3 regions of the Paraburkholderia sp. J76 genome follow, and region 1 is predicted to be linked to each of the others. Evidence: riboswitches for the same ligand, from Rfam matches in the RefSeq annotation. Region 1 holds a riboswitch; each other region holds the start of a gene.
What was found. A riboswitch is a leader RNA that binds a small molecule or an ion and turns the genes downstream of it on or off. The one in region 1 is predicted to bind cobalamin.

Region 1 (7,445 bases):
CGAGCGACAGACTCTGCCACGCGGGGCGCAGCGCGCGCGTGTCGGGATCGTTCGTCACGCCCTGCGTGAGGATGCGCATGAGCGCATCGCCATCTTCGGGCAAATCGGCCACGCGGTAGCCTTCGTCGCGCAGCATGCGCAGGATGCCGACCACTGAAGCCGGCGTATCGAGTCCCACGCCGTTGCCGATGCGCCCTTCGCTCATCGGATAGTTCGCGAGCACGAGCGCCAGTTTCTTTTCGTCGTTGGGCAGGCTGCGCAAACGGCACCAGCGGCGCGCAAGTTCGGCGACGAACGCCACGCGTTCGAGATCGGGCTGGTAGCGCACGACATCGACCTGCGTCTCCTTGCAGTGGTATGCGAGGCCCTTGAAGCTGATCGCGCGCGTAATCACGCGGCCGTCCACTTCGGGCAGCGCGATATGCATGGCGATGTCGCGCGAATTCAGACCGTGATTGTCCTTGAGCCAGTCTTCGCGGTTGCCGCCGCTCAGGATCACCTGGAACACGGGCGCGTCGCCGGCTAGCGCGAGCGGTTCGGGGTCGTCCAGTGACGAAGCGGCGAACGCCGTCGTGTTCAGCACGAGCGACACGTCGTGCTGCGCCGCCAGTTGGTCGAGCACGTCGCGGCTCAAGGTGTCCTTGAGCGACGTGATCGCAAGCGGCAGCGGGTTCATGCCGCGCTCCAGCAGCGCGGCGATGAGGGCATCGAACGCGGCTGTGTTCGCGGCCTGCAAGTGCGCCTTGTAAAACAGCAGCGCGACAACCGGCGCGCCGGGTTGCCAGCGCGCGCGCCATTCGTCGATGGTCGCGACGTCGCGCTGCGGGCAATACAGCGCGGCGGCGGGCAGCGCGACGGGCGGCGCGGGCTCGCTGCCCCAGTCGAAAGCGCGCCACGCGAGCGCGCGCAAAAACGATTCGGCATTCGCCGCGCCGCCTTCTCGCAGATAACGCCACAACAGGTGGCAGAATTCGGGCTCGACGCGGCTCTTCGCCGTGAGATTCGGGTCTTCCTGCAAGTCGCCGGAAAACATCGCGAGCAGTTGCCCGCGACGCTGTGCGAGCGAGACGACCTGTTCGATGCCGTACGGCCAGTACGTTTCGCCGCCCAGATGATCGACCACCACCACGCGCGCGTGCTGCAAAACATCTTCGACGTAGAAGTCCACCGATGCAGGCTGGCGCAGGTACGTGACGTTGGCGAGCCGCACGCTCGGGAAGCCCGCGGGCAGGCGCGGCACGACGCTCGCCAGCAGCGCGAGCGTGGTGTCCGCCGAACTGAGCACGACGATTTCGGCGGGCTGCTGGTCGATTCGGATAACGCCTTGCGTGTCGTCGACGAAACCGCCCGGCGTGGTGCGCAGCAAATGCATGGCTAGCTCGGCGCGCTCACCTTGGCGGCAGCGTTCTGCGCGTTCGCCAGCGCAGCCGAGAACGCGGCTTGCAGCGTCGCGCCGTCGAGGTCTGCGCCAATCAGCACAAAGCGGCTCGCCAGCGGCTGCGCGGCGCTTTCCTGCGCGTTCCAGCGGCGGTCGAAATAGCTGTCGAACCGGCGGCCCACGCCTTGAATCACGAGACGCATCGGCGCGCCCGGCAACGCGGCAAAACCTTTCACGCGATAGATCGTATGCGCATCGACGAGTTGCTGCAGCGCTTCGATCACGCTCTCGCGCGACGCCGCCGCGCCCGCTACGACGACCGAATCGAACTCGTCGTGGTGATGATCGGGATCGTCGGCGGAACCGTGATGGTCGTGACGAAGATGAATGCTCTCCTCGGAGGCCGTTTCGAGCCCGAGCAGCGTATGCAGATCGAGCTTGCCGTGCTGCGCGCGCACGATCTTCACTTGCGGCGGCAGTTCCTCGCGCAGTTCGGCGATGAGCGCGTCCTGGCCCGCTTCGTCGAGCAGATCGGTCTTGTTGAGGATGACGAGATCGGCGGCCGAAAGCTGGTCTTCGAACAGTTCGTGCAGCGGCGATTCGTGATCGAGATTCGGATCGGCGCGACGCTGCGCGTCTACAGCCTGCGGATTTTCGGCGAACTGACCGCTCGCGGCGGCGGGGCCGTCCACCACGGTCACGACCGCATCGACGGTGAACGCATTGCGAATCGACGGCCAGTTGAACGCCTGCACGAGCGGCTTGGGCAGCGCGAGACCCGAGGTTTCGATCAGCACGTGATCGACGTCGCCACGGCGTTCGAGCAACTTCTCCATCACCGGGAAGAATTCTTCCTGCACGGTGCAGCACAGGCAGCCGTTCGCTAGTTCGTAGAGCTGACCTTCCGTTTCGTTGCCGTTCTCGTCGCAGCCAATGCCGCAGCCACGCAGAATTTCGCCGTCGATACCGAGTTCGCCGAATTCGTTGACGATGACCGCGACGCGCAGGCCGCCCGCGTGCTGAAGAATGTGACGCAGCAGCGTGGTTTTACCGCTGCCGAGAAAGCCCGTCACGATCGTGACCGGAATCTTGCGCATTTGCATGAAGTGCTCCTTCGGCGCCAGGCCTCCGAAATGGACCTCGTGCGTCGCTGGCCGTTCGTGCTGGCGTCGTCGGGCGCGCATAGCCGTGGATATGCGCTCACGCACAACGATTCAACAACCCTCAGGGGACGAACGGCCGGACGCGCACCCGGGCCTCGCCCGGCTGACGCATGAATATCACGGACTCGCTACCGCATCCCCGCAGCGCGAATCCCACGTATCTGGCCGGTATCCGGACTGACGAAACACCGCTTCGCCTTCCCGCGCGAGCGGCCTTGCGGCCGTTCGCACAGTGGCGTGAACTGCGTAAAACTTAAACGCAGCATGGAAGCGGTTTGCGGCATTCGTTCGAACGCCGCGCTCGTTGTACCGTTGCGGGTGCAGTTCAGGTTGGCCATGCCGAGGCGGGATGGCTCCCTGATTCCCGTTTAACTGCGCGCGCATTATGAATCGCGCGCGCGAGCACCAGAGTGCGAGCGAGTGTAGGCGCGAGGGGCTTGCGCGTCAAGGAAGGCGTGGGAACGCGCAAACGCGTGTGCTATCGTAGCGCGCATCCGCCACGGGCCGGTTTCGCCGGGTTTCGCTTTGCGCCCACGCCTTCGATCTACGCTCCCACCGTGAATTCAGCCGACAGCCGCGCCTCGCGCACCGCCTCATGCGAAGCCACGCCGGAATCGGCGCAGCGCGCGCCATCGCTTGTGCTCGGCATTGGCTGCCGGGGTGGCGCGACGCTCGCGCAGATCGACGCCGCCGTGCGCGCAGCGCTCGGCGCGCGGCCGCTTGAAAGCGTAACCGCCGTGGCGACGCTCGACGCGAAAGCCAGCGAACCCGCATTGCAAGCTTTTTGCGCGGCACATGCACTGCCGCTGCGCACGTACACGCGGGAACAGCTTGCGGCAACGCCCGCTCAAGCGCCGCCTTGCGCCGCCGCGCAAGCGCGATTCGGTGTAGACGGCGTATGCGAACCGTGCGCGCTTCTTGCGGCGAACGGCGGCCCGCTCGTGCGCGGCAAGCAGGCGTTCGACGGCGTAACGGTCGCAATCGCGCTCGCAAGCACGCTGCAAACCCATGCAAACGCGGACGCGCAAGCGCCGCAACCGACCCACTCACGATGATGAAAACCGATCCCGAAGCGCACCAACGCATGACGCAACGCCGCCGCGAAGGCCACGAGAAAAAACAGGCCGCCGCGACGCACGAAAAGGGCCTGCTGATCGTCAATACCGGCAACGGCAAGGGCAAAAGCACGGCGGCATTCGGCATGGCCGTGCGCATGCTGGGCCACGGCATGAAGCTCGGCGTCGTGCAGTTCATCAAGGGCGCGCTGCATACGGCCGAACGCGACTTTCTCGGCAGCGTCGCGCACTGCGATTTCGTGACGATGGGCGACGGCTACACCTGGAACACGCAGAATCGCGACGGCGACATTGCCACCGCGCGCAAGGGCTGGGACGAAGCGAAGCGCATGATCGAGAGCGGCGACTACGCGATGGTGATTCTCGACGAACTCAACACGGTGCTCAAATACGAGTACCTGCCGCTCGACGAAGTGCTTGGCGTAATCGCATCGCGCGCGCCGCACGTGCACGTGGTCGTGACGGGGCGCCATGCGCCCGATGCGCTCATCGAAGCCGCCGATCTCGTCACGGAAATGCGGCTCGTGAAGCATCCGTATCGCGAGCAAGGCGTGAAGGCGCAAAAGGGCGTGGAGTTCTGAGCCCGTGAGCGCAACGCTTGCCTGCCCCGCGCTTTTCATCAGCGCGCCCGCTTCGGGCCAGGGCAAAACCACGCTTACGGCGGGCCTCGCGCGCCTGCATCGCCGTGCGGGCCGACGCGTGCGCGTGTTCAAGACGGGGCCCGATTTTCTCGATCCCATGATCCTCGCGCGCGCGAGCGGCGCGCCCGTGCTGTCGCTCGATCTGTGGATGGTGGGCGAACCGGCGTGCCGCGCGCTGCTCGCGCAGGCCGCGCGCGAAGCCGACCTGATCCTGATCGAAGGCGTGATGGGCCTGTTCGACGGCACGCCGAGCAGCGCCGATCTCGCGACTACGTTCGGCGTGCCCGTGGCCGCTGTCGTGAGCGCGAAGTCGATGGCGCAGACCTTCGGCGCGATCGCATTCGGTCTCGCGCGTTTTCGACCCGACGTGCCGTTTCATGGCGTGCTGGCGAATCGCGTGGGCTCGCCGCGTCACGCGCAGATGCTCCAGGAGATGCTGCCCGCCGACGTGCACTGGCTAGGACACGTCGCAAGCGAAGCGACGATGGCGCTGCCCGATCGCCATCTGGGCCTGCACCAGGCCGCGGAAATCGACGACCTCGACGCGCGCATCGAACGCGCCGCCGACGCGCTCGCGCAAACCGCGCTAGCCGAACTGCCGCCGACGGTGGCATTCGCCGATCCTTCGCATGACGAAGCGATTCCACGGCTGCTGGAAGGCCGTCATATCGCAATTGCGCGCGACGCCGCGTTCTCGTTTATCTATCCCGCGAATATGGCATTGCTCGAAACGCTGGGTGCGCGCGTGAGTTACTTCTCCCCGCTGGCGAACGAGCCTGTCACTGCCGATGCGATCTTTCTGCCCGGCGGCTATCCCGAGCTTCATGCTTCGGCGCTCGCAAGCAATACGCAAAGCGCCGATTCGTTGCGCGCGCATGTATCCGCGGGCAAGCCGCTCGTCGCCGAATGCGGCGGCATGCTTTATCTGCTCGATGCACTGACCGACGCGCAAGGCACACGCACGCCAATGCTCGGCCTGCTGCCCGGCGAGGCGTTCATGCAAAAGCGTTTCGCGGCGCTCGGCATGCAGCAGTTGAGCGGCGCGCATGGCGCGCTGCGCGGCCACACGTTCCACTATTCGCGCATCGCCACGCCGCTCGCGCCAACGCTCACGGCACGTCACGCACAAACGGGCGCGCCGGGCGAGGCGCTTTACCGGCACGGCTCGATCGCGGCCACCTATATGCACGCTTACTGGCCCTCCAACCCGGCTTTCGCGGCCGCACTCTTTCATGGCACAGCCCTTTGACGAAGCCGAACGCGCGGCGGTCTACCGCGCGATTTACGAGCGCCGCGACATGCGGCACTTCGCGCCCGGCCCCGTCGATCCCGCGACACTGGCGCGCCTGCTCGATGCCGCGCATCATGCGCCGAGCGTGGGCTTCATGCAGCCGTGGCGCATCGCGCGCATCACCAATCAATCGTTGCGCGAGCAACTGCATGCGACGGTCGAACGCGAACGCATTGCCACCGCCGACGCGCTAGGCGAGCGCCACGACGAGTTCATGAAGCTCAAGGTGGAAGGCATGCGCGATTGCGCGGAGGTCCTCGTGGTCGCGCTGATGGATCGCCGCGAAGCCCATGTGTTCGGCCGGCGCACGCTGCCGGAAATGGACCTCGCCTCCGTGGCGTGCGCGATCCAGAACATGTGGCTCGCGGCGCGCGCCGAAGGACTCGGCATGGGCTGGGTGTCGATCTTCGATGTCGACGAGGTGCGCACCCTGCTCGCCATGCCGCCCGGCGCCAAGCCGGTGGCGATACTCTGCGTGGGTCAGGTCGACGCCTTCTACCCGCAGCCCATGCTCGAAATGGAGAAGTGGGCGCAACGCAAACCTCTGGGTGAATGCGTGTTCGAAAACCGCTGGCCGCAGGAAGAAGCGGCGCCGCACGGCACGCCCGGCGCCTGACGCCCACTCACGCTCACACTTGCGCCTCGCGCGCGTAGCAGACGGCCTCGACGTTGTTGCCGTCCGGATCGATCAGGAATGCTGCGTAATAGTCAGGGCTGTAATCGGCGCGCACGCCCGGCTCGCCATTGCCTTTCGCACCTGCACGCAAGCCAGCTTCGTAGAAGCCGTCGACCGCTGCGCGGGTGGCCGCCGCAAACGCTACATGCACGCCGCGCGGCCCAAGCGCGGAGCCGCTGGACGCAGCGGATACGGCATGCAGCCAGAGTTTGGGCTCGCCTGGCTGGCCGAGTCCCGCATAGGTGTCGTCGTGCATGCATACCACGACGCCTAGCGGCGCGAGCAGCGCTTCGTAAAAACGCAAGCTGCGTGCGAGATCCTGCACGCGCAATCCAATGTGATCGAACATGAGCGACTCCCGTGATGTCTGCGCGCAACCGTTGCGCCAGATTCAGGGCCAGCATAGCGCCTTCGTCGCTTGCATGACCTGGGGAAAGTTGCCCTGAACGCCGGCCTATTCCGGATTGAGGGGAGAAACCGAAAGCACTTCCGGCATGCCCGGCGTGCGATCCGTGGCGCCCGCATTGGCCGGACTCTTCAGCTTGACGCGCCACTGCGGCGCGCCCGCGTACGGCAACCGCGCCAGTGCGCCCGCCACGAGGTAGGGCACGGCTTCGCGCGCGTCGGCGTTGCGGTCGCGCTTCACAGCGCTCACCTTGTAGATCTCGCCGCCATCGGGCAGCGCGAAGAAACGCAGCGTCAACGTATGCACGTAGGGCCGTCCGAACCACGGCAACGACGGCCCCTCGGCCGGCGCGCAGCCCGCGCCGCAGTCGCCGCCCACGACTTTCACGTCGGCGGGACGCGTGGCCCACGCCACCGAGACGAGATAGCGCGCCGCCTCGGGCGCCCCCGCGTTGAAGCCGCGCTGGGCAAGGCCATCGCTTAGCAATGCCTGGTAAGGGAGCATTTCGCCCGCGTCGGCCTGTGCGGGCGTGGGCGCGAAGCGATAGTTCGCCGGTTGGCTGGCCGCGGCGGGCAACGCGCCCGTGGCCGCGATATCGGCCGTCACGCCCGCGCATCCGGCGAGAGCAACGAGCATCGGCACGAGACAGATCGGCAGCAAGGTCTTCACGAAACACTCCATCGGTTATTCAGGCACTTCTCGTGCGAATCATATCGGCGCGTCGAACGCGGGCAGCGACATCGTCAAAACGGTGCCCTCCCCCGGCCCGCTTTCCAGTTGGACGTCGCCGCCATGACGCGTCACCACGGTCTTC
Region 2 (7,445 bases), on a different contig from region 1:
GCGGGCGCGCCGACAGCCCGTTACCGGATGGGGGCCTATGTCGCTTCGGCGACGCTCGCGGCCCTTGGCGGCCTGCTGATCGCCGCGCGTGTCGGCCGAGGCGACGTGAGCGCGGGGCATTCGTTGCTGCTCGACGCGGTGGCGGCGGCGCTCGTGGGCTACGCCGTGTGGGGCGCGAAGCGGCCCAACGTGCCCGGCACGGTTGTCGGCGCCGTGTTCGTCGGCGTGCTGCTCAACGGCCTCACGATGCTCAATGCGCCTTACTACCTCCAGGATTTCATCAAAGGCGCGTTGCTGGTCGTGGCGTTGGCGTTCACGTTCAGCGTCGGCCGCAGAACGGAAGGGCGCGACTGACGCTCTCCGATTCCATTTTCTTGTTAGCGATTCACACAACCTGATCGAGCGGAGCGCAACATGGCAGAGACACTGGCAGATATCGCGGCACACGGTGCCGCATCCGTAACCGAAGCCGCGCATGTCATCGCCTCGGACAGCGAGGCGATAGCGGTTGCAAAGGCACTGGCCGCGCGGCTTGCCGAGGGCGCGGCGTTGCGCGATAGCGAGCGGCGCTTGCCGCATGAAGAGATCGAATGGTTTTCGCGCTCGGGCCTATGGGGCATCACGGTGCCGAAGGCATATGGGGGCGCCGGCGTTTCGTTCGTTACCCTAACGGAAGTGGTCAAGCTCATCGCCGCCGCGGACCCGTCGCTCGGTCAATTGCCGCAGAACCACTTCGGTCTCGTGGACGTGATCGCGCTAACGGGCACCGAGGAGCAAAAGCATGGCCTGTTTGGCGAAGTCCTCGCCGGGAAGCGATTCGGCAACGGCTTCTCGGAGAAGGGCACGAAGCATGTGCTCGACCTGAAGACACGGGTACGCCGTGACGGGGATCACTACGTGATCGACGGCACCAAGTTTTATTCGACCGGCGCGCTCTTTGCCCATTTCGTGCCAGTGCTCGGACTCGACGAGGACCGCAGGGGATGGCTCGCCTATATTCCGCGAGGCACGGAAGGGCTCAGCGTGGTCGACGACTGGTCCGGTTTCGGCCAGCGCACCACCGCGAGCGGCACCGTTACGCTCGAAAACGTTCGCGTGCCGGCCGGTCTCGTGCTGCCCGCGCATCGCGTTTCCGAGCAGCCCACGCTCAACGGTCCGCTTTCGCAGATCATCCAGGCGGCGATCGATGCGGGCATTGCCCGCGCCGCGATCGACGACACGCTCGCGTTCGTGCGCTCGCGCACCCGGCCGTGGGTCGACAGCGGCGTCGAGCGCGCCAGCGACGACCCGCTGACGATCCGGGAGGTCGGCCATCTGCATATCCAGTTGCATGCCGCGGAGGCGCTCCTCGAACGCGCCGCGCGCGTACTCGACGAACTCGCGGCGCAGGGCGCGACGACGGAGGAGGACGTGGCGCGCGCCTCGGTCGCCGTGGGAGAGGCGAAGGTGCTCACGACGGAAATCGCGTTGCTCGCAGGCGAAAAGCTGTTCGAGCTGGCCGGCACCCAGGCGACGCTCAGTGTCCACAATCTCGACCGCCACTGGCGCAATGCACGCACCCATACGCTGCATGATCCGGTGCGCTGGAAGTACCACCTCGTCGGGAATTACTACCTCAACGGTGTGAAGCCGGCGCGTCACGCCTGGAATTGAACCTGACACACACAACGGGAACGTCATGAAGACATCGATTCACCAGCTTGTTCGCAACGGCGCGTCACGCAGGCCATCGGCGCGCCGCGCGCTTGGCGCATTCACGCTCTGCGCAGCGGGACTTGTCGGCTCGCTCACGGCGCATGCCGAAGCGCTGAAGGGCGCGCCGGCGCCGTTCGACAAAGGCGGCGTGAAGGTCGCTTTGGTCAACTACATTTCCGAGGGCGACTTCTTCCAGGCTTACGAGGCTGGCGCGCAGAAGCAGGCGAAGGCGCTCGGCATCGATCTGCGCATCTATGAAGGGCGGCAGGACGCGGCGCAGCAGCGCGATCAGATCCAGCAGGCCATCAATCTCGGCGTGTCCGCGATCATCGTCAATCACGGCCTGCCCGAGTCGCTGGGCGACGTCGTGCAGCAGGCGCTCGACAAAGGCATCAAGGTCATTGCGTTCGACGTCAATCTCGCGAACCCGAAGGTCCCGCAGATCGAGCAGAGCGACCGCGACCTCGCGTCGCTGTTGCTCGCGCAGGCCGTGAAGGACAACGGCAACGCGTTTTCCGCCGGCTACGTCTACGTTGCGGGGTTCGCACCGCTCGATCGCCGCGACGCGGTGTGGCAATCGTTCAAGCACGCGCATCCGGGGATTCAGGAAAAAGCGCGCTGGGGCACCGTGGACAATCCGATTGCGCAGTCCGTGGCCAATCAGGCGGCGGCCGCCTATCGCGCCCATCCGGATATCCGCGTGGTGATCGCGCCTTATGACGAGTTCGCGCGCGGCGCCAATCTCGCGGCGAACGAGTCGAATCTCGGCGACAAGCTGCGCATTTACAGTGCGGACATCTCGACGGCCGACATCGAGGCGATTCGCGCCCCCAACAGCGCGTGGGTGGCCACGGCCGCAACGAACCCCGCGGTCGTGGGCGCGGTGTCGGTGCGCGCCGCGGCAATCGAAGTGGCCGGGCAGCCGCTTGCGCATCAGATCGTCGTGAAGCCCACGCTCGTGACGCGCGACGATCTCGTGAAGAACGATATCCGCACGATCGCCGAACTCGGGACGAAGTTCCCGGCATTCCGGACGAGCGACGCCGCGACCGCGCCGTGGATTCCAGCGGAGCAATGATTGGCCCGTGAATGGCTAGCCGGTATCGCGCCAAACGTGCGCGATGCCGGAGCCGTCCGGGATCACTGCTGAACCGGGGAGGAAGGGGTGTTCAGGCGGAACGCCAGCGCGCGTCGGCTACGACCAGCTTCTTCGGAATGAGCTTATCTCTGAGCCGCTTACGATAGAGCGATTGCGCACGTCATTCCTCGGGCCGTGTCAGCCATCGAACGGTACCGCACGGCGGTATGGGGCGGACATGTGATGCGCCGCTCAGGTCGTGGATCCGCGACGTATCTGGCTGAGGTATCCTGGCGCAGCGCGCGCGAGGCATTCGACGGCGCTGCGCCAGTTACCCGTCAACGCTGCGTGCTGACCTGCACCTCGTCGTAGCGCCTTGCCCGATAGATGAGGAGCGAGGCAATCCAGCTCAAGGCAAAGACGCCGATGATGATATAGCCGAGCACGCCGAAATTATCGTTCAGCGAGCCGATCGTATCCCACACACGGCCTTTCAGACCGAACTGGTCCGCGAGCAGACCAAGGGCCTCGATCCCGCCGATCACGACCGCGACGATGATCGAAACCAGCGTGATGGTCATGTTGTAGTAGATCTTGCGCAGCGGCTTCTGGTACGCCCAACCATAGGCGCCCAGCATGAGGTGTCCGTCCAGCGTGTCGATCAGCGACATGCCTGCGCTGAACAGGACGGGGAACACCATGATGGCCCAGGGCGAAAGGCCCTTGGCCGCCTGGGTAGCGGCGATGCCCAGCAGGCTGATTTCGGTTGCGGTGTCGAAACCAAGACCGAACAGGAAGCCGATCGGATACATATGCCAGCTACGAGTCACGAGCCGGAACAGCGGGCGAAAGAGCCGTGCAACCAGACCCCGGTTAGCGAGGAGCATGTCGAAGTCGTCGTCGACGTAGGCGCCGCCGCTGCGCACATGCTTCCACGCGCGATAAATGCCGCGCAGGATCAGGAAGTTCATGAGCGCGAGCGCGAACAGGAAGAACGAGGAAACGAGCGTGCCGATGATGCCGCCCACTTCCTTGAAATTGTCGAACCGGCTCTGGATGGCTGTAGTCGCGAGCGCCACCGCGACCGCGGCGAGTATCACTACAGTCGAATGGCCGAGCGAGAAGAAGAAACCAACCGCAACAGGGCGTTTTTTCTCCTGCATCAGCTTGCGGGTCACGTTGTCGATTGCCGCGATGTGGTCGGCGTCCACTGCGTGCCGCAGGCCGAAGCTATAGGCCAGCAGGGCGGTGCCGAGCAGCACGGGATACCTGTGAAACGCAACGAGCGCCCACACCCAGGCAATAACGTTGATGGCGATGAGTACGCCATAGATGCCAAACAGCTTGCTACGAACTTTCGAATTTGAGTCGTTGAATATCTGAATGAGCTGGGTAAGCATCATGAACTCCCGGGATAACGCGTCCCGACGATTTATATGAGGATGACACCGCAAGGTCTGACTTGGCATTGGTAGCAAGGAAGCTGCCTATGTCCACACAGTGGCGCGACCGTGCCGGAATTGCACCGGCTTCCCGCGGCGTCACGCTTGAGGCGTAACCAAGGGCCTTATACAGCGCCTTTATGGAAATGTCGATCCTCCTGTCGGCTTTTGGCCGCATTCGGCGCGGAAACGACCGCGACGGCGCAATCGGCCGGGCGACTATCGATATTCACGCGTGCCTTCATGAAGCTGCGACCGGTCCGGCGCGGCGCAATAGCAAACGGTCGACCAGCCAGACGGCGACGATCGTCAAGCCCATGAGCGGAAACACGATGCCCAGCACAACGAGCGCGGTTGCCCATGCGCGCATCGGTGGCGCGGCGCGCTCGCGGGAGGGGGCGCCGAGCGTGCCCGATGGCCGCCGCTTCCACCACATCACGAAGCCGGTAACGGCGAGCGCCGCCAGGCCGAGCGACAGCGCCGCGCAAACGATCTGGTTTGGCACACCGAAGTAACGGCCCATGTGCAGCGACGTGCCGTACGATACGGCCTTGCTGACAGCGCCATAGTCGCCATAGCGGATGTCTCTCAGCACGGCCCCGCTGTACTGGTCGATGTACACGGTGCGCTCGAGCGTGGGGTCTGCGGGAAAGTACGACACGGTGTACACGCCATGCGGCGACGTGGGCAGCGCGATGTCGTAGCCGTCCACGAGTCCGGCCGCGCGCATCTGTTCGACGATATGCCCGAGGGGCAACGGCCTCACGCCGGGCTCGCCCGCTTCGGGTGAGCCGGGCACGCGCACCGCGCCGACCGCCCAGGGCACCTGGGGCAGCGGCATGTCGTCCATGGTCATGCCCGGCATCGGCTCCATTCCGGAGGACGTCTCGTGGCCGGCAGCGGCGTGTGCCGCGGACGGCTTTCCGGGCACCGTCGAGTGAAGCGCCAGCCCGCCCCACGAGCCCGGCGGCGCGCCGAGCTTGACGCTGGTGGCGAGCGCCTTGAACTGCTTGCCCCACGAGCCGGTCCACGGCAGGCCGGTCGCCACGAACGCAAACGCGCCGATGGCGAGCCAGATGCCGAGTGTGGCGTGAATGCTTTTCCATAGCGGCCGGCCCCGCCGCGCGAGATCGGGGACGAGCGCCGCGCGTAGCGAGGCGTTCTCTCCCGGCCACCAGAGCGCAAGGCCGGTGCCGATCATGACGAGCGTCCAGCACGCCACCAGCTCCATCAGCAGCTCGCCCGGCTTGCCGAGCAGCAGCTTGCGGTGAATCATGCGGTCGACCTGCATGAAGCGGCTGTCGACGTCGAGCGTACCGAGCACCGCGCCGTCGTAGGGATTCACATAGACGCTTTCCTTGTGACCGTCCGGCAGACGGAAGACGAATTCGGCGCTGCGGTCCGTACGGGACGAAATGCGTGCGGTCGTCGCGACCGCGCCTGCCGGCACGGCGGCGCGCGCGTTCGCGAGCAGGGCGTCGACTTCCAGGCGCGGCGACGCTGCGGGCTCGACGACGAGCCGGTGCGGATAGAGCAGCGGTTCGATCTGCGGCTGAAAGCAGTAGATCGTTCCCGTGATGGCGAGGATCACGAGAAACGGCATGACGAACAGCCCGGCGTAGAAGTGCCAGCGCCAGAGCGTGCGGTATCCGCGCTGTGCGCCGGATGGCGGGCCGCTTTGCGCACGGGTAGCGTCGGGCGTCTTGCGAGCGACAGTTTCGGCAGTGGACATGAGTGTGTCTCCTTTACATCCGCAGACGGCCTTCGACATAGAAGGTGCGGCCAGGGTAGGGGTGATACACGAAGTAACGGGCATCGAAAATGTTGTCGACGCCCACGCTGAGATCGCTGCCCTTCGTGGGATGGAACGTGAACTTCGCATCGGCCACCGTGTAGGTGCTCGTGCCGCCGAACACGTTCGGGTTCGTATCGGTATTGGTCAGCGTGTTGTACTCGCGGCCCGAGTAGCGCGCGGCGAGCGTGAGCGCATAGCGTTCGCCGATGTGATACGTCGCCGCGATATCGGCGCGCCAGAGCGGAATGCGGTAGAAGTATTTGCCGACCGTGGCGGGGTTCTGGGCGTTCTCGAGGATCTTCGACTGCGTGTAGGCGACGCTGCTGATGAGGTCGAGCCCGCGCACGAACACGTCCTCGCCTTGATAGCTCAGCTCGACGCCGCGCGAGCGAACCTTGCCGATGTTCTGGAAGTTCGTCACGTTGGGAATCACCGTCGTGTCGGTCTGGCTGAAGATCGTATTCTTTACGTCGTCCTGAAAGAGCGACAGGCGGAACAGGCCGTTCCAGTGCGCCCATTCGGCGGTCAGCTCTTTCGAGAGGTCGTTCTCGGGTTGCAGGTTCGGATTGTTGTTGATGATCGACGACCCGTTGATCTGCCCCTGGAACAGTTCGCTGACGGTGGGGAAGCGGTAGGCGCGTCCGACCGACGCGCGCAGCGTCAGGTCGTCCGTCACGTCGAACGAGAGCGAGGCCTTCGGCGAGAAGTGGCTCTGGCTGGCGTTGGGGTAGGGCACGTAGGCGCCGCCCACGGCCTGGGCGCCATCGTAGGCCTGCCAGTCCTCGTAACGCACGCCATACACGAATTTCCAGCGCGGCAGGAAGCGCCAGGCGTCCTGCACGTAGGCCGCCTGGGTCTGCGTGCGGCCCTTGAACGCATTCGCGAAGCCGCCTGCGGCGCCATCGGTCCACGCCGCCGTGTTGAACGTTTCGTTGTCGAGGAAATAGTTGTCGTAGTGGTAGCCGAAGGTGACGGCATGATTGAGCAGGCCGGCCTGCGGCGAGGGCGGCGTCCAGCTCGCCTTGAGGTCGAGCGTTTTCCAGCCGGTGCCGTCGCCGAACGTGACGACGCCCGGGCCGTTGCCGGGACCGCCCGCATTCGCCGTGCGCGCCACGCTGTTCGTCACGTCGTAGTACGAAGCAATGGCTTCGCCGTTCCAGCCCGTTGCGTTGTGCGTTTTCAGCGAGAGCCCGTAGAGCCAGTTCTCGCTCCACCCCTGGCTCGGCGCGAGCGCCGATGCCGGAATGTTGTACCCGTAGCCGCCGATATTCACCCGGCCGCTGTACACCGGGTTGCCGTTGGCGTCGTACAGGAACGTGGAGGTCGAGCTGTTGTACTGCTGGTGCCAGTAGCCGAGCGTGAACGCCCCCTGAACCGTGGGCGTGAAGTCGTACTGCATCTTCAGCTTGAGCTGGTCCTGGATCGTGTGTTCGAT
Region 3 (7,445 bases), on a different contig from region 1:
CTCGCCGATGGCGAATCGTGGTCGAGTTCGGCGCTGGCGCTCGCGCTGGGCGCGAGCCAGCGCACCGTGCAGCGCGCGCTCGATTCGCTCGCCGCGGCGAGCAAGGTGCAGTCGTTCGGCTATGGCCGCGCGCGCCGCTGGACCACGCCGCCCGTGCCCGGATTCGCGACGACCTTGTTACTCCCCGCGCCGCTGCCGGGCGATTAGGATGGACGCCTGTCCTTTCATTCGAGGAGAAGTCATGAAACGAACGACTGCCGAAATTGTCCGCGAGTACGGCCCGTTTCCCGGCATCGAGAAGGTGGGCGGGGTTTCGTACGACGGCAGGCACGTGTGGTTCGCCGTGGGCGAGCGCATTGCCTCGCTCGACCCCGAGAGCGGCCGGACGCAGCGCTCGATCGACATCGCGGCGCACGCGGGCACGGCCTTCGACGGTCAGCATCTGTTTCAGATCGCCGAGGACCGCATCCATAAGATCGACCCCGAAACGGGCCGCGTGCTCGCCACGATTCCCGCGCCCGGCGGTGGCGGCGACTCGGGCCTCGCGTGGGCGGACGGCACGCTGTGGGTCGGCGTCTATCGCGAGCGCAAGATTCATCAGGTCGATCCGCAGACGGGCGCGATATTGCGCACGCTCGAATCGAGCCGCTTCGTGACGGGCGTGACGTGGGTGGACGGCGAGTTGTGGCACGGCACCTGGGAAGGCGACGAAAGCGACTTGCGGCGCATCGATCCGGGCACGGGCGAAGTCCTGGAACAGCTCGACATGCCGCCCGGAACGGCCGTCTCGGGACTGGAATCCGATGGCGCCGAACAGTTTTTCTGCGGCGGCGGCAATAGCGGGAAGATTCGCGCGGTGCGGCGGCCCAGGCGCGAAAGTTAGGGGGGCAGGCGCGCAAGGGCTTTTGCGCACCCGCTCACAGGTCCCGCGCCTAGAACGTGTAAGTGGCCTTGCCGAACGCCGTGCGCCCCAACGTGCTGTACCCGTAGGCGGTCACATATTGCCGGTTGAACACGTTCGCAAGCGAGGCCGAAAGCGCGAGATGCGCATTGACCTGGTACGACGCGCGCAGGCTCACCGTCGTCCACGAAGGCAGGTAGATGGTGTTGGCCTGGTCGTCGAACGTCGAGCCGTTATACAGCAGCGAAACGCCGGTGCTGAGCGCGTGGAGATGGAACTCGTCCCACGTGTGATCCACGCTCAGGCTCGCCGTCTGCCGCGGGCGGCGATTGAGCCAGGTCTGGTCGCTCACGTCCTGCGGATTCAGAATGCCCACCGTGAGGCTCACCGGCGTGTACTTGCCGAGCGTGCCCTTGTACGAGAGGTCGAGACCCTGAATGTGCGCGCGGCCCACGTTCACGGGCAGGAAAGTCTGCGAGTTGTACGTGATGAGGTCGTGCACGCGCGTGTCGTACACGGCCGCCGTGAACGTGCCGATCGACGTGGTCGCATCGAGCGCGGCCTCGACCGAGTTGCTGCGCTCGGGCAGCAGGTCGGGGTTCGAATAGCCCGGATAGTACAGATCGTTGAACGTGGGCAGGCGGAATGCATTGCCATACGAAACGCGCGCCGTGTAGACCGGTGTGATCGCCCACGAGAGCGCGGCATTGCCCGTATTCACCGATTGCCCCTGCACGATCTCGTGCCGCCCCGCCAGAAACAGCGTGACGGGTCCGAGCGTGGCCGACTGATGCATCGAGACGGCTGAATCGTTGCGCGCGGGCAGGCCGCCAGGCACATCCACGGGCAGGAAAGCCAGTTCGCGCGTGTAGTCGTAGGCGAGCTTGGTCTCGCCTTCGAGCGGCATGCCGAAGAGCGTGTGGCCCCTTTCCTGATGCGTGATCGCGGTGGAGGTGGACAGACGGGTCGAGTCGATCTCGTCGGTGGGGATCGTCGGGTCGTCCGAATAGAGGAACTGACGGTCCGTCGCGTAACCCACCGATTGATCGAACTGCGTGGTCGGCGTGATGTCGAGGTGGAACGCGACGCCGGTCGTGAGCTGGTTGTCGCGCTGGCGGTCGGTGCCTCCCGCGCTGTCGAAGGACAGATCGGAGCGATGGTAGAGCGCGAAGGTCGAGATCGACCAGTTGTCGTGCGCGTAGCCGAGGCGCGCGTCCAGATTCTGCGCGTGGTAGGGGTTGCGGCCGTCTTCGTGGCCGTAAGCGCCGGGCTGCGTTGCATCGATACCGGCCGTGTTGTAGTCGTGCAGGCCCAGCGAATACGTGAGGCCGCTCAACGCGGAAAGCGGCCCGGTCGAGGGCACCGTGCCCGACGTGCGCACCTGCGTATCGAAGGTCTTGTTCGAGCCGCCGCCGAACGACACGGTGGTCTGGTTAGGCTGATTCGACGCATGGCGCGTGAAGAGCTGCACGACGCCGCCCACGGCGTCCGCGCCGAACGAGGCGGCCGCGGGACCCGAGATCACCTCCACGCGGTCGAACGAGGCCGTTGCGAGATCGGCCCATTCGGCCGTGCCGGTGGTGACGGAGCCCACGCGTATGCCGTCGATGAACACGGCCACCTGATCGGCCGACGACCCGCGGATGCTCACGCCCGTGTACGACCCCGGCCCGCCGGTTTGCGAAACGGTGACGCCGGGCAGCGTGGCGAGCGCTTGCGCGATGCTGGGGTCGGCGGGGGAGACGCGGTCGAGGTCCGCGCGCGTGAGCACCTGGGTGGTCGCATAGCGCTGATCGAACGATTGCGGCAGATGCTGCGTGTCGCCCACGACGAGGATATTGGGCAGCGTGGTGTCGTCGTCGCTGGCGGCGGCGTGCGCGGTGTGCCATGCGCAGGCGAGCGCGGCGGAAGTCAAAACGAATTGGCGAAACTTCATGATGCGGTGGCTGGAAACAGCTCCTGTATAGGGCTGTCCTTGCAACGGGCGACCGCCGCACGGGCGGTGCTTGCGCAGTGGGGGTCCCCGCCCGCTGCGGCTGCTGTTGGACTCGGCTGATGGCAGGTCTCCTGGCTCGCGGGTCGCCGTCCGTTGCCGGCCTTCCCGGTTTCCCAGTGGCCCTCTCTGGCATGGACTCGCCGCTGACAGTTGCGGGGGCAGCCGCAGTCTTGCACTGCGTTCCCTTTTGATCCCGTCGCCGGGAACCATCAGCGCGCAAGGGTAATGGCCGCGCGTTCCGCGCGTCAACCTTTGCCGGGGGCGGTGTGGCGAAAACACCCGGTTGGGGCGGGTTTGGCCCGGGTTTGGCCTCTTCGGCAACTTACGTTGTCCTTGCGGCTGTTTTTGCGCGCAAGCGCGGCTCAACCGCGTGGCGGCGGCGCGGGTTCAGCCACAGGTTCAGCCGGATAACTCTTTTACCCTTCGCGACGCCACATGTATTCGCTGGCACTTTTTTCTTTCCAGCCACTGCAATGACTTTTCGACGATTTCGGCCGGAACGTCTTCGAATGTCGTATTGCGAATCAAGGTCTCACTGGCGGCAATATCGTTGAATTCCCCCAGCGTCTTCTGCACGGACGTCAGTTCCTTGATGGTGCGGTCGTGCCCGCCTTTGATGACCGGTTGAAAAAACTCGAGCAGATACCGCAGTTTTTTCCCTGCCTTGCGCACGTCATGGAGATTTTCCTCGCGGCCAGTTTCGCTTCGCGCGGCGCGCCTGCTGCGCTTTCGAAGCGTGCGCTGCGCGAGACGGACGCGCTTCTTCGCGAACGCGCTGATCGGCAGGTCATCGCAACAGGATTGCAGCGTGGTTTGCGCACGAAGCACGGCGTCGTTCAGAAATGCCTCGACGGCGCCGCTGTCGATCATGGCCTGGCTATGCGCCACCGCTTGCGCGCGTTTCTCGCGCACAGCGGTCACGAGCCGTTCGATGGATGCGTCCGACTTCTGCGCGGTCTCGAGGAGATCGCCTGCGATGTCCCAGTCGCGGGTACCGCCTGCCACGGCAGCCAGACGCTTGAATTCGTCGCTGGCTTGCGCGGTGGCTTCCTCGCCGAGCCACGGAGAGTACGCCCAATACAAGGCGCGGAGTTTTCGGAACGCCACACGAAGCTGATGAAACGCGTCGGGGTCGACTTCTGTCGACAGCGTTTTCGCTCTTTGCACCGCCTCGACGACCACCGGCATGGCCAATAACGAAAAGGTGCTGGCGATAGAGGACTTTCTGGTAAGTGATGCCGTGGCGCGTTGCCGGTCGATTCTGAAGAAAGTGCGCGGGCGTGGCAACGGCCAGTCACTATCCATATCCATTGCAGCCTCGAGTCCGACAAGAAATATGTGTGGCCCAAAACATACCATAAGGGCTGTCGCTAACCCGATCTTTATGACGATTTGATGAAATGTTCGAGTTCGGGTAAGTTGGCAGCCGTCGCTCACGCCAGCGGGTTGAACTTCTGACTTTCTGTATTACGATGCTTAGCTAAGTCAGGCGTTGCAATAGATATTCGTCGAGAAGCACCCCATGAACGAAATGGGAGTTCGAGTTGAAGAAACGGGCCACCGTGATTTGTCGCAGAGGTAAGCGAATTCTCCTGGTCGCGCGCAGTCAGTCGAAGTGGGCGCTCCCGGGCGGCATGTTGAAGCGCGGCGAGCATCTCATGGAAGCCGCGCTGCGAGAACTCAGGGAAGAGACCCGGCTCTCCGGCAAGGCAGCCCGGTATTTGTTCGACATTCGCGGCAAGCAGAAACACCACCACGTGTTTTCGTGCGAAATACCGAGGCAAGCCAAGGCGCGGCCGAGCAGCGAAATAGCGAGGTGCCGATGGGTTCACCTCGACGACATCTCGCGCCTCATCACCAGCGGGCCGACCAACGATATTCTTCGGCTCGTCAACCACCGGCGCAGGAAGTAGCGCCAAAGTTTTCGTGGTGAGGGATTGAATGCGCCCGGCGTTCAGTCCCGATGTAGCTGCCCGCATTTGTCCTTTTGTCCTTATTTGCCTTTCACAGGCATGCCCCACATCCCTCCCGTGTCACTCCATCGTCACGTTGCAAACGTAAGGTCCAGCGCATCAAGACCGATTTTCAGGAGTACGAGATGAGACTCAGTGTATTTGCGTTTGTCATTCTCGCGCTGGGTACGGGCATCGCGCAGGCCGCCGACATCACCGGCGCGGGCAGCACTTTCGCAGCGCCGATCTATACGAAATGGGCGGATGCCTATCAGAAGTCGGGCGGCGGCAAGGTGAATTACCAGGGCATTGGCTCGTCGGGCGGCATCAAGCAGATTCAGGCGAAGACCGTGGACTTCGCGGGCTCGGACGCTCCGCTGAAAGACGATCAACTGGCCAAGGAAGGTCTGTTCCAGTTCCCGACAGTGGTCGGCGGCGTCGTGCCTGCGATCAACGTGCCGGGCGTGAAGGCCGGTGAACTCACGCTGTCGGGCCCGGTGCTCGGCGACATCTATCTCGGCAAGATCAGGAAGTGGAACGATCCGGCTATCGCTGCGCTGAACCCGAAGGTCAAGCTGCCCGATCTCGACATCGCGGTGGTTCGCCGCGCCGATGGTTCGGGCACGAGCTTCATCTGGACGAACTACCTCTCGAAGGTCAACCCCGAGTGGAAGAGCAAGGTCGGCGAAGGCACGACCGTGAACTGGCCGACGGGTACGGGCGGCAAGGGCAACGACGGCGTCGCGGCCTTCGTGCAGCGTCTGCCGGGCGCGATCGGCTACGTCGAGTGGGCGTACGCCAAACAAAATCACATGGTGTACGCGGCGATGAAGAACGAAGCGGGCGCGGTGGTTCAACCGGGCACCGAAACGTTCAAGGCCGCAGCCGCCGGCGCGGACTGGAAGAAGTCGTTCTACCAGATCCTCACGAACGAGCCGGGCAAGGACGCGTGGCCCGTTGTCGGTGCGACCTTCGTGCTGCTGCACACCGCACAGGACAAGCCGGACCAAGGCAAGGAAACGCTCAAGTTCTTCGACTGGGCCTTCAAGAACGGCGCTTCGGCCGCCGATAGCCTCGACTATATTTCGCTGCCCGATACGGTCGTGAGCGAAATCAGGTCGCAATGGAAAGAGAAGGTCAAGGACGCGAGCGGCAAGCCAGTCGCGCCATGATTCAGGTCGTAATCACAGGTAATCACACGAAAGCACACCTGTAAGTCATCTGACCTATCCTTAATGGACGGCCCATGTTCGAACAGGAGAAACCTGGATGAAAGCTCGACGCCTCTTTGCAGCCCTCGTGGCTGTATCACTTGTCCTGGCGCTTCCGGCAACCGCGAGTTACGCATGCGGCGACGGCAGTGGTTATAACCAGTCAAACGGCACCGGAAAATAAGCCGTTACATAACGGGTAATTTGCTGCGAATACTGCTCACCCAAAATCTTTTGCACCGCCGCATCGGTTATGCTGAACCCCATCCGTTTCATTGAATTGAAGAGAAACAGGGGAGCGAAGAGATGCGGCGCGTGGTGTTCAATCAGAAGGGTGGCGTAGGCAAGTCCACAATCGTCTGCAACCTCGCAGCCATCAGCGCAAATGAGGGCCAGCGCACGCTCGTGATCGACCTCGACGCGCAAGCGAATTCGAGCCAGTACTTGCTCGGCGCGGCTTGCGCCGACGCGAAGCCCAATGTCGCCGACTTCTTCGAAACCGCGCTGACTTTCAGCTTCAGGCCCATCGACGTCACCTCGTTCATTCATTCCACCCCGTTCGAGAATCTCGACGTGATGCCCGCGCATCCCGATCTCGACACACTGCACGGCAAGCTCGAATCGCGCTACAAGATCTACAAGCTGCGCGACGCGCTCAAGGAACTCGACATGTACGACGCGATCTACATCGACACGCCGCCCGCGCTGAATTTTTATACGCGCTCCGCGCTGATCGCAGTCGAGCGCTGCCTCATTCCCTTCGACTGCGACGACTTCTCGCGCCGCGCGCTCTATACGCTGCTCGAAAACGTGAAGGAAATACAGCAGGATCACAATGCGGCTCTCACGGTGGAAGGCATCGTCATCAACCAGTTTCAGCCACGCGCGAGCCTGCCGCAGAAACTTGTCGACGAACTCGTCGATGAAGGGCTACCCGTGCTGGCGTCGCGGCTGTCGTCGTCGGTGAAGATTCGCGAATCGCATCAGCAGGCGAGGCCCGTCGTTCATCTCGATCCGGCGCACAAACTCTCGCGCGAATTCGTCGCGCTGCATCAGGAATTGAGCGGGGCCTGAAAGGCACGAGCGCGGCAAGCGCGGACATCACCGGTTTACGCCCTCGGCGGAGTGTGCAAGTATCCCTCGCAGCGAGTCGCACCGAGACTCTTGCTCTCTTGCGAGGTGCAGAATGGACTGGAGGTTCTGGAAGACGGAGAAGCGCCAGGAAGAGGCGCGCAACTGGCCCGCCGATACGCATGAATCGATACGCCAACTCCTGGGCATGTATCAGGGCGTTGGCACGCCGCCGTTCGCGAACTGGGCCGCGCCCGGCATCGCGTTTGCGCCCGAGGTCGAAACGGCCGCCCAAAATGGGGTCAAGGGATATC

Region 2: it holds a riboswitch for cobalamin, as region 1 does, so the genes downstream of both, U5768_RS30315 (HoxN/HupN/NixA family nickel/cobalt transporter) here and cobW (cobalamin biosynthesis protein CobW) in region 1, are expected to answer to the same signal.
Region 3: it holds a riboswitch for cobalamin, as region 1 does, so the genes downstream of both, U5768_RS00090 (TonB-dependent receptor domain-containing protein) here and cobW (cobalamin biosynthesis protein CobW) in region 1, are expected to answer to the same signal.

What each region holds. Positions count from the first base shown of each region.
Region 1 covers NZ_CAJMZJ010000007.1:242,696-250,140, forward strand. The annotation lists gene cobN (cobaltochelatase subunit CobN) at 1-1,372, opposite strand, end outside; gene cobW (cobalamin biosynthesis protein CobW) at 1,375-2,481, opposite strand; cobalamin riboswitch at 2,687-2,966, opposite strand; gene U5768_RS16060 (cobalamin biosynthesis protein) at 3,099-3,596, shown strand; gene cobO (cob(I)yrinic acid a,c-diamide adenosyltransferase) at 3,596-4,198, shown strand; gene U5768_RS16070 (cobyrinate a,c-diamide synthase) at 4,203-5,507, shown strand; gene bluB (5,6-dimethylbenzimidazole synthase) at 5,491-6,165, shown strand; gene U5768_RS16080 (VOC family protein) at 6,179-6,574, opposite strand; gene U5768_RS16085 (DUF4136 domain-containing protein) at 6,680-7,300, opposite strand; gene U5768_RS16090 (CHASE2 domain-containing protein) at 7,340-7,445, opposite strand, start outside.
Region 2 covers NZ_CAJMZJ010000023.1:31,088-38,532, forward strand. The annotation lists gene U5768_RS30300 (ABC transporter permease) at 1-354, shown strand, start outside; gene U5768_RS30305 (SfnB family sulfur acquisition oxidoreductase) at 415-1,653, shown strand; gene U5768_RS30310 (substrate-binding domain-containing protein) at 1,679-2,773, shown strand; gene U5768_RS30315 (HoxN/HupN/NixA family nickel/cobalt transporter) at 3,112-4,173, opposite strand; adenosylcobalamin (AdoCbl) riboswitch at 4,173-4,334, opposite strand; gene U5768_RS30320 (PepSY domain-containing protein) at 4,457-5,947, opposite strand; gene U5768_RS30325 (TonB-dependent receptor) at 5,961-7,445, opposite strand, start outside.
Region 3 covers NZ_CAJMZJ010000001.1:10,489-17,933, reverse strand. The annotation lists gene U5768_RS00100 (helix-turn-helix domain-containing protein) at 1-207, shown strand, start outside; gene U5768_RS00095 (glutamine cyclotransferase) at 242-883, shown strand; gene U5768_RS00090 (TonB-dependent receptor domain-containing protein) at 933-2,837, opposite strand; cobalamin riboswitch at 2,941-3,123, opposite strand; gene U5768_RS00085 (CHAD domain-containing protein) at 3,297-4,208, opposite strand; gene U5768_RS00080 (NUDIX hydrolase) at 4,442-4,810, shown strand; gene pstS (phosphate ABC transporter substrate-binding protein PstS) at 4,996-6,021, shown strand; gene U5768_RS00070 (ParA family protein) at 6,367-7,134, shown strand; gene U5768_RS00065 (tryptophan leader peptide) at 7,247-7,445, shown strand, end outside.